DNA from 4 places in the Streptomyces griseoviridis genome. Region 4 is predicted to be linked to each of the others. Evidence: riboswitches for the same ligand, from Rfam matches in the RefSeq annotation. Region 4 holds a riboswitch; each other region holds the start of a gene.
What was found. Region 4 has a riboswitch for cyclic di-AMP ahead of DDJ31_RS33420 (M23 family metallopeptidase). Riboswitches for the same ligand answer to the same signal wherever they lie in the genome.
Positions count from the first base shown of each region.

Region 1: it holds a riboswitch for cyclic di-AMP, as region 4 does, so the genes downstream of both, DDJ31_RS16030 (transglycosylase family protein) here and DDJ31_RS33420 (M23 family metallopeptidase) in region 4, are expected to answer to the same signal.
Region 2: it holds a riboswitch for cyclic di-AMP, as region 4 does, so the genes downstream of both, DDJ31_RS23400 (C40 family peptidase) here and DDJ31_RS33420 (M23 family metallopeptidase) in region 4, are expected to answer to the same signal.
Region 3: it holds a riboswitch for cyclic di-AMP, as region 4 does, so the genes downstream of both, DDJ31_RS22570 (transglycosylase SLT domain-containing protein) here and DDJ31_RS33420 (M23 family metallopeptidase) in region 4, are expected to answer to the same signal.

Region 1 is NZ_CP029078.1:3,815,425-3,817,614, forward strand. It holds gene eno (phosphopyruvate hydratase) at 1-88, opposite strand, end outside; gene DDJ31_RS16030 (transglycosylase family protein) at 423-1,154, opposite strand; cyclic di-AMP (ydaO/yuaA leader) riboswitch at 1,158-1,323, opposite strand; gene DDJ31_RS16035 (LysM peptidoglycan-binding domain-containing protein) at 1,534-2,190, opposite strand, start outside.
Region 2 is NZ_CP029078.1:5,401,630-5,403,819, reverse strand. It holds gene pcrA (DNA helicase PcrA) at 1-506, opposite strand, end outside; cyclic di-AMP (ydaO/yuaA leader) riboswitch at 776-931, shown strand; gene DDJ31_RS23400 (C40 family peptidase) at 940-2,085, shown strand.
Region 3 is NZ_CP029078.1:5,229,941-5,232,130, reverse strand. It holds gene DDJ31_RS22575 (CocE/NonD family hydrolase) at 1-431, shown strand, start outside; cyclic di-AMP (ydaO/yuaA leader) riboswitch at 705-882, shown strand; gene DDJ31_RS22570 (transglycosylase SLT domain-containing protein) at 885-1,355, shown strand; gene DDJ31_RS22565 (HAD family hydrolase) at 1,367-2,173, opposite strand.
Region 4 is NZ_CP029078.1:7,718,470-7,720,659, reverse strand. It holds gene DDJ31_RS33425 (SGNH/GDSL hydrolase family protein) at 1-250, opposite strand, end outside; gene DDJ31_RS33420 (M23 family metallopeptidase) at 494-1,462, opposite strand; cyclic di-AMP (ydaO/yuaA leader) riboswitch at 1,467-1,626, opposite strand.

The DNA.
Region 1 (2,190 bases), 3.9 Mb from region 4:
CGTCGTCGAGGCCGACCTCGACCTCGACCGTGGGGTTGCCTCGGGAGTCCAGGATTTCCCGGGCTACGACGACGTCGATGGACGGCACGAGCATCTCCTTCTTGGGATCTGAACGCGGCACGCGGGCGCCGCGGTGGGTTCTGCGAGACCGAGCCTAACCGGCTCCGGCCGATCGGCCAGCCGGTCGGTCACCCCCTGGACAGAACCGAGAGTAAAAAGTTTCCGAACGGAACAAAGAGCGGAGCCGCCGGACCGCGCAGAAAAAGCCCCGCCCCGGTGCGTACGGGGGAACACGCACCGGAGCGGGGGGCCCGTGGGGACGGGGGGTGACCCTCACGAGGTCTTCATGGTGAGGTCCACGGACAGGAGGGCGCTGTGGTTCAGCGGTCAGCCGCCTGTGCGTCCTGGCGCGGACCCGCGGACTACTTCAGGTGCAGCTGCTGGCCCGGGTAGATGAGGTTCGCGTCCTCGACGATGTCCTTGTTCAGCTGGAACAGCTTCGCCCAGCCGCCCGCGACCTCGTGCCGCGCGGCGATCGAGCTGAGCGTGTCACCGGAGGCGACCTTGTACTCGCCGTCGCCCTTCTTGACCTTCTTGCCGGTCGGGGTGGTGACGGTCTTCTTCGCGGCCGGACGCTCGGCGGAGCGGGAGGCGGCCTGCCCGTCGGAGGAGCGGGAGTCACCGGCGCCGCTGGAGGAACCCGAGTTGCTGGAGCTGCCCGAGTTGCTGGAGCTGTTCGAGCTGCCCGAGTTGCTGGAGCCGTTCGAGGAGCCGGAGTAGGCGGCGCCGGAGAGGCCGGTGCCGCAGGTCGGCCAGGCGCCCTTGCCCTGGGAGGCGAGGACCTTCTCGGCGACGGCTATCTGCTGGGCCTTGGAGGCCTTGTCGGCCGTGGAGGCGTACTGCGTGCCGCCGTAGGCGGCCCACGTGGACGCCGAGAACTGGATGCCGCCGTAGTAGCCGTTGCCGGTGTTGATGGACCAGTTGCCGCCGGACTCGCACTGGGCGACGGCGTCCCACTCGGAGGCGGTGGCGGCGGAGGCGTTGCCGGCCGCCATCAGCGGGGCGGCGACGGCGGCACCGGTGACACCGGCGATGGCGATGGCGCGGGTGGCCTTGGACGGGCGACGGTGCTTGCCCTTGCCGGAAAACAGCATGGTTGATCCCCTCACCGACGCCTGCGAGGTGAGCTGTCGGGTTCGGGCCGGTTGAGTGCCCGGCCGCGCCTGGGTGAGAGGCACGGCTTAACCCCAAGCCGCTCCGGTCAACTGCCCGGTGCGGCACTTACCTTGGGTCCCCCGCTCCTGCCTTCGGCGCTTGCGCGACGACTGTTCCCGGACGGCCGCTGGCAGGATTCGGCGTTGCGGCGGCCGGGGCCCGTGGTGACGAGCGGTGTTGACCGTAGCCACGGAAACCGCGGAATTTCAAAGACGATCAGGGCTTCTGAGACTCATCCCACACTTTCACCAAACCGGACATTAGCTGGCGAATGCGGGCGTCAACTCCCCTGGAATCGCGCCGGTTTCGTCCCGTTTACTACCTGACTTCGAGGGTCTGACCGGGAACGATGCTGCCGGGGTCGGCGCCGATGCCGCTCCTGTTCGCGCCGTAGAGCGCCCGCCACCCGCCGTCCACGTCCAGGGAGTCGGCGATGGAGCCGAGGGTGTCGCCCTGGCGGACGGTGTAGGTGTCGGCGCGGCCGATGCCGGCCGAGGCGGTCTCGGTACCGCCCGTCTCCGCGCTCTGCCCGCGGTGCTTGCCGGTGCCCGTGCCGGAGTCCGCCGTCACGGCGCCGGTGTCGACGAGGCTCCAGGAACCGGCGCTCTGGCGCGAGTTGTCCGAGGGGTCGGCGGCGGGCTCGCGGGGGCTGCTCGACCTCTGCTCCTCGGGCGAGGAGGCGGAGGCGGACGGGGTGCCGGACGCGGCCTTGTCGCTCCCGCCGCCCGCGCCGGCCTCACTGTCGTCCTCGCCTTCACCCGTCGCGGGGGCCGAGGGCGAGGGGGAGGTGCCGGTGGAGTCGTCGGCCGACGGATCGGACGAGGGAGAGCTTTCCGCCCCATCGCCGGACGAGTTGGACAATCCGGTGGAACCGGAACTGTCCGACGTACCGGAGGAGTCGGACGTGTTGTCGCCGAGGCCGGTGTCGATGTCGAGCGCCCCCGCCTTCTGGGTCAGCCCGGAGGTGAGACCGCA
Region 2 (2,190 bases), 2.3 Mb from region 4:
CCGAGTTTCTTGCTCTCGCGGCGCAGGATGCGCACGCACGCGCTGTGGAACGTCATCACCCACATGGCGTTCGCGCGGGGGCCGACGAGCTGCTCGACGCGCTCCTTCATCTCGCCCGCGGCCTTGTTGGTGAAGGTGATGGCGAGGATCTGGCCGGGGTGCGCGTTCCGCGCGGCCAGCAGGTAGGCGATGCGGTGGGTGAGCACCCTGGTCTTGCCCGATCCCGCGCCGGCCACGATGAGCAGGGGGGTGCCGGCGTGCACGACGGCCTCCCGCTGGTTCTCGTTCAGCCCGTCGACCAGGGCCGCCGGGTCGAGCACCGGGCGGGGGGCGCCGTCGCGGTAGTGGGCGTCCCGTTCCGGGGGCACGTCGAACTTCCCGGCGAACAGGTCGTCCGGGATCGACTCCGGAGCGTGCTCGTCCTCGGGCGGTGGCGGGGGTTCCTCGTCGTGCCCGCGGGGGGTCTGGAGGTTCGCCAGGAAGCTGTCGTCAAAGAGGCTGCTCATCGCTCTCCGAGTCTAGGCCGCCCCACTGACAGCCCGCCGCCGCCCTGAGAAGATCCCGGGTGCGGGCGGCGGTGCGGACGCCCTCCGCGACCGTCCGCGACCGGCCCCTCACGTGCGGCGACGGCGGATCGGGGAGCCTCGCCAGGTCACGAAAATGTATCGGGCATATCGGCCATCAACCTTCACAGGGGGCACACGAGTTGGCTACCGTTCCCGGCAGGCCGCACGACCCCCACCGGCGAACGTCGCCGGGCCGCGCGGCCTCCGCCGAGTCCGGGGCGCCGCCGCGCGACCGGAGCCGGGGACCCACCGATCCCGGGGTGAATCGGTCCGCAGCCCCCTGGGGGCAGGATCCGTAGGGCAACCCTTCCTCACCACCCGCCCGAACCCGACAGCTAACTCGGTAGGCGGAGATCGGAAGGAGTCGCCACTCTTGGCGTCGCACCGCAAGTCGCGTCCCGCCGGAACGCGCGTAGCAGGAATCCGCACCCCCGCTCTCGCCACGGCCGCCCTCACCTCGGTGGCCCTGCTGTCCCAGTCGGCCGACGCCACGCCCGCCGCCGACGGCGCTCCGAGCCTGGAGGAGGTCGAGAAGAAGGTCGACGCCCTGTACCGGCAGGCGGAGTCGGCGACGGAGAAGTACAACGCGGCCAAGGAGCGGACGGGCAAGCAGCGCAAGCGCGTCGACACCCTCCTCGACGACGTGGCCCGGCGCACCCAGAAGCTCAACGAGGCGCGCGAGGAGCTGGGTTCCTTCGCCGCCGCGCAGTACCGCACGGGCGCCTCCGCGCCGGACACGGCGACGTTCCTGCTCGCCGACTCGCCGCAGGACTACTTCGACCAGACGCAGCTGATGAGCCGTCTGACCACGCGGCAGAAGGGCGCGGTCGACGACTACGTCACCGAGCAGTCGGCGACCATGAAGAAGCGGCGGGAGGCCGCCCAGGGTCTTCAGACGCTCACCGAGACGCAGAGCGACCTGCACACGGCGAAGGCCACCGTGCAGCGGAAACTGTCCGACGCGCGCGCGGTGCTCTCGAGGCTGACCGCCGAGGAGAAGGCGCGGCTGGCGGCGATCGAGAAGGAGAAGCGGGAGAAGGCCGCCGAGGAGGCGGCCGAGCTGGCGAAGCGGCAGGCGGCGGCGGAGAAGGCGGCCCAGCGGCAGCCGGACACGTCGGCTTCCTCGTCGTCGGCGCCCTCGTCGTCGTCGGGCGCGTACTCCACGAAGGCCCAGAAGACGCTGGCGTTCGCCCGCGCGCAGATCGGCAAGCCGTACGTGTGGGGCGCGACGGGCCCCGACTCCTACGACTGCTCCGGTCTCACCCAGGCCGCGTGGAAGGCCGCGGGAGTCAGCCTCCCGCGCACCACCTACGACCAGGTGAACGCCGGCACCACGGTCTCCCTCGCCGCCGCGCAACCCGGTGACCTGGTCTTCTTCTACGACGACGTCACCCATGTGGGCATCTACATCGGCGACGGCATGATGATCCACGCGCCGAAGCCGGGCGCCTACGTGCGCGAGGAGTCCCTCTACTACGACGGCGAGTCGGCGATCCACAGCGTGGTCCGCCCGGCCTGACCGGACGGTACGGGCACGGGGGCGGGGCGGTACGCGCGCGTGCCGCCCCGCGCGGAGAGGGAGCGGCTACGCGCGCGTGCCGCCCCCGTACCGAGGAGGAGAGCG
Region 3 (2,190 bases), 2.5 Mb from region 4:
CGTCGCCCGCGATCTCCTTCGACGAGCCGGAGCAGGCGCCGCCGCTCGGGGTGAACTTCCCCGCCACCCTGGACGAGCCGCGGCCCGAGCGGCTGGTCGTGCGGGACGTCGCGGCGGGCACCTGGCGGCTGGAGGTCGACCCGCGCTACGGCGGCACGCGCGTGTACCCCGACGGCCTGGAGTTCACCGAGGACGCGCTGGAGACGTACACCGTCCAGGAGGCCGACCCGCTCTCCGCCCGCACCCGGTCCGACTGGTCGATCCGGCTGCACCGGCCCGAGCTGGGCTGGGACACCGCCGTCCGCACCCGTTCGGAGATCACCGCCGACGGTAACGACTTCATCACCTTCGACGAGGTGATCTGCACGGAGGGCGACGAGGTCCTCTTCCACCGGACCTGGGAGAAGCGGATTCCACGCACAGCCGGTTAAAGGCGAGTTGGGGTCATTGCCCGATTTGCCATACTTGGCGATTCCAGTGAGTTGGCTCACGCCGCGGCGCGCGCGGACCTCCGTCCCGCGCGGCGCGGCGCTCCTTGTGCGCCAAGGGGAGTTGACCCTTGGCGAGTGCAAAGGATCAAGCACCCCAAACCACCCTGATCAAGGTCAACCGGTCCGATGTGTGAATCCGGCACTTGTTCCGGACATGTGCTCTCGCATACGTTCCCGGCCTGTCGGGTGGACGCCTAATCCTGCCGCCGCCCGTACACCCATTCACCGAACGAACTCACGCACGGCAGGAGCGGGGGAACCAGGTAAGTCGCCGGACCGGGCCAGCGCCCGTGACGGCTAGGGGTGAAGTCGCACCGCCTGACAGCGGCGCGGCCGGGCAGCTCCCGCCCGAACCCGACAGCTCACCTCGCAGGCGACGGAGAGGAAACCGCCATGCCCGCCATCGCTCCCCGCCGCTCGCGCCTCGCCCGCAAGCTCGCCGTCCTCGGCACCGGCGCCGCCGTGCTCGCCCTCCCGGTCATCGGCGCCACCAGCGCTTCGGCCGCCGAACCGACCACGGCGACCGCCACCTCGCTCGGCTACTCGAACAACCTCGACGGCTGGATCCGCGCCTCGCTGTCCGTGATGGCCCAGAAGGGCATCCCCGGCACGTACAACGGCATCTACCGCAACGTGATCCGCGAGTCCTCCGGCAACCCCAACGCCATCAACAACTGGGACTCGAACGCCGCCGCGGGCATCCCCTCCAAGGGCCTGCTCCAGGTGATCGACCCGACCTTCGCCGCGTACCACGTCTCCGGGACCGTCTACGACCCGTACGACCCGGTCGCCAACATCACGGCCGCGTGCAACTACGCGGCGGCCAGGTACGGCTCGATCGACAACGTGTACGGCGCCTACTAGGCCGACCGCACTCAGTCGAAGATTCGTTCGAGGACGACGGCGATGCCGTCGTCCTCGTTCGACGAGGTGACCTCGTCGGCCACCCGCTTCAGTTCGGGATGGGCGTTGGCCATGGCGACCCCGTGGGCGGCCCACTCGAACATCGGAATGTCGTTCGGCATGTCCCCGAAGGCGATCGTCTCGTCCGGGCCGAGACCCAGGTGGTCGGCGGCCAGCGCAAGACCGGTCGCCTTCGTGATGCCGGATGGCTGGAGTTCGACGGTGCCGGGCCCCGACATCGTCACCGTGGCGAGGGAATCGACCACCGACCGCGCGATCCCCGCCAACTCGTCGTCGGACAGCTCGGGATGGCGCAGCAGCACCTTGCTGATCGGCGCGGACCACAGGTCGGCACGGCGCGCGACCCGCACCGCGGGCAGCGTCGGGTGCGGCATCCGGTAGCCGGGCTCGATCAGGGTCAGGCCGTCCACCCCGTCCTGGTCGACGGCCGCGTACACCTGGCCGACCTCCGCCTCGATCTTGCCGAGCGCGGTCTCGGCCAGCTCCCGGTCCAGGGTGACCGACCAGAGCAGCCGGTCCGCGCCCGCGTCGTACACCTGCGCTCCCTGGCCGCACACCGCGAGCCCCCTGCTGTGCAGGTCGTCGAGGAGCGGGCGCACCCGGGGCGCCGGGCGGCCCGTCACGACCAGATGCCGGGCGCCGGCGGCCGCCACCCGGGCGAGCGCGGCGCGGGACCGGTCGGACAGCGTGTCGTCGCCTCTGAGGAGGGTGCCGTCCAGGTCGGTGGCGATGAGTGCGTATGCGAGGGGTGCGGCCATGATCAGAGAATACGGAC
Region 4 (2,190 bases):
CGTTGCCGCCCGCGCAGAAGGAGACCAGGTCCGGGGCCAGTTCGACGGCCTTGGGAAGCTGGTCCTCGACCACCTGGTCGAGCAGCTTGCCTCGCACGGCGAGGTTCGCGTACGTGAAATCGCCCTCGGGGCGCCGGTCGGCGAGCAGGACCGCGAACCGGTCCGCCCAGCCGACGAAGGCTCCGTCGGGGCCGGGATCGCCGACGCCTTCGGTGAAGCTGTCCCCCACCGCGACGTACGACCCGATCACTGTTCTGCCGTCACTCCTCGAATCGTCTGTCACGCCCGCCATGGAACACCTTCGAATGTGTCCTACGCGACCGTAGGAAAGGGTTGACGAACGGTGAGATAAGCCACGCCTAAAGTGTTGCCCAAGCCAGGAATAACAGGTGGGGCAGGGCTGTTGAGGCGGCAATCGTCGTATGGCGGCACACGCACCGAAGGCCGGACCCGGGGATCGGGGTCCGGCCTTCGGCGCGTACGGGGGGCGGGGTCAGCCGACGGTGACGCCCTTGGCCCGGAGGTAGGCGAGCGGGTCCACGTCGGAGCCGTAGTCGGGCGTGGTGCGGATCTCGAAGTGCAGGTGCGGCCCGGTCACGTTGCCGGTGGCACCGGAGAGGCCGATCTGCTGTCCGGCGGTCACGCTCTGGCCCGTCGACACGGAGAGCTGCGAGAGGTGCGCGTACTGGGCGTAGCGGCCGTCGGCGAGCTGGATGACGACCTGGTTGCCGTACGCGCCGCCCCAGCCGGCGGAGACGACGCTGCCCGCGCCCACGGCCTTCAGGGCGGTGCCGGTCGGCACCACGAAGTCGACGCCGGTGTGGTAGCCGCTCGACCACATGGAACCGGAGGCGCGGTAGCTGGTGCCGACGGAGGCACCGGAGACCGGGAGGGTGAAGCCGGTGGAAACGGTGGCGGCGGATGAGTCCGAGGAGCCCGAGGAGGACTGCGCGGTCGACGCACTGGAGGAACCGGTCGAACCGGTGGAGCCCGTCGAGCCCGCCGCGTCCGAGGAACCGGCGGAGGACGGCGCGTCCGACGACTTGTTCGACGACTGGTCGGCCGTCGTCGCCGCCTTCGCGCCGATCGTGAGCTTGAGTCCCGGGTGGATCAGCGACGGATCGCCGCCCACCGCCTGCCGGTTGTCGGAGTAGAGCCGCTGCCAGCCGCCGCTGACCTTCTGCTCGTCGGCGATCTTCGAGAGATAGTCACCGACCCGCACGGAATAGGTCCGGGTGGTGGCGGACGACTTCTCCGCGGTCGCCGACTTCGCACCGGCGGCCGGAGCGGAGGCGACGGCCTTTTCGGAGACCGACTGGGAAACGGACTGCGGAGTCGCGGCGTGGGCGCCTGCGGCTCCCATGAGCGGGAGGGCGAGAGCGGCGCCACCCGTTCCGGCGACGGCTATCGAACGAGTGAGGCGCAGGGCCTTCGGACGGCGGTGCTTACCCTTCGCGGGCATGACGAATTCCTCTCCGGCGCCTGCGAGGTGAGCTGTCGGGTGCGGACTGGAGATGCCCGGCCGCGTCGTGCGACGCGGCTTTACCCCGAGCCGTTCCGGAGACCGGAACAGGCGGTTGTACCTGTGGGTCCCCCGCTCCTGCCGAGTACGGGTGAATGGTCCGGGATTCCGGTCGGCGGCAGGATTAGGCGTCCGTCCGGATTGGTGGCGAACGTAAGCGACGAAGACGCGAACGGACAAGCCGTGGTTCCCCGCTGTCCCGTTTCCCTTGATCCTTTACCTGAATTCACCGTGACCCTGTGTGCAGAAATTCCGCCGCTTCTTTTCCTAACTCCCGCGAGGACCCCACGAATTACGTGGACATGATGAGCCACGCACGGTCACGAATATGACGCTCCTCACGTGACACTTCTCCACTCCCTCACATTCCAGAGCGAGTTGTGAGGAAACCGACCGAAGCGCAAACCAGACGAGCAATGCGGACAGAAGGTTCAGATACGACAGAGCCGGGCGATCTTCGCGCCGGGCTCTCCGGCACCGGGCCCCCGCAGGTTGCCCCGATGTCCCGACAGACGCGATCACTCGACGCCGTCATCGAGCGACGGCGGGCGGTGGAGCACCGCCTGCGGACAACTCATGGCACGCCGGTATGTATGTCGTATCGTCGGGATCGGCCCGCCGGCCATTCCATCGAGCCGCGCCGGCGGAGCCGAGTGGGAGGGAGCCCC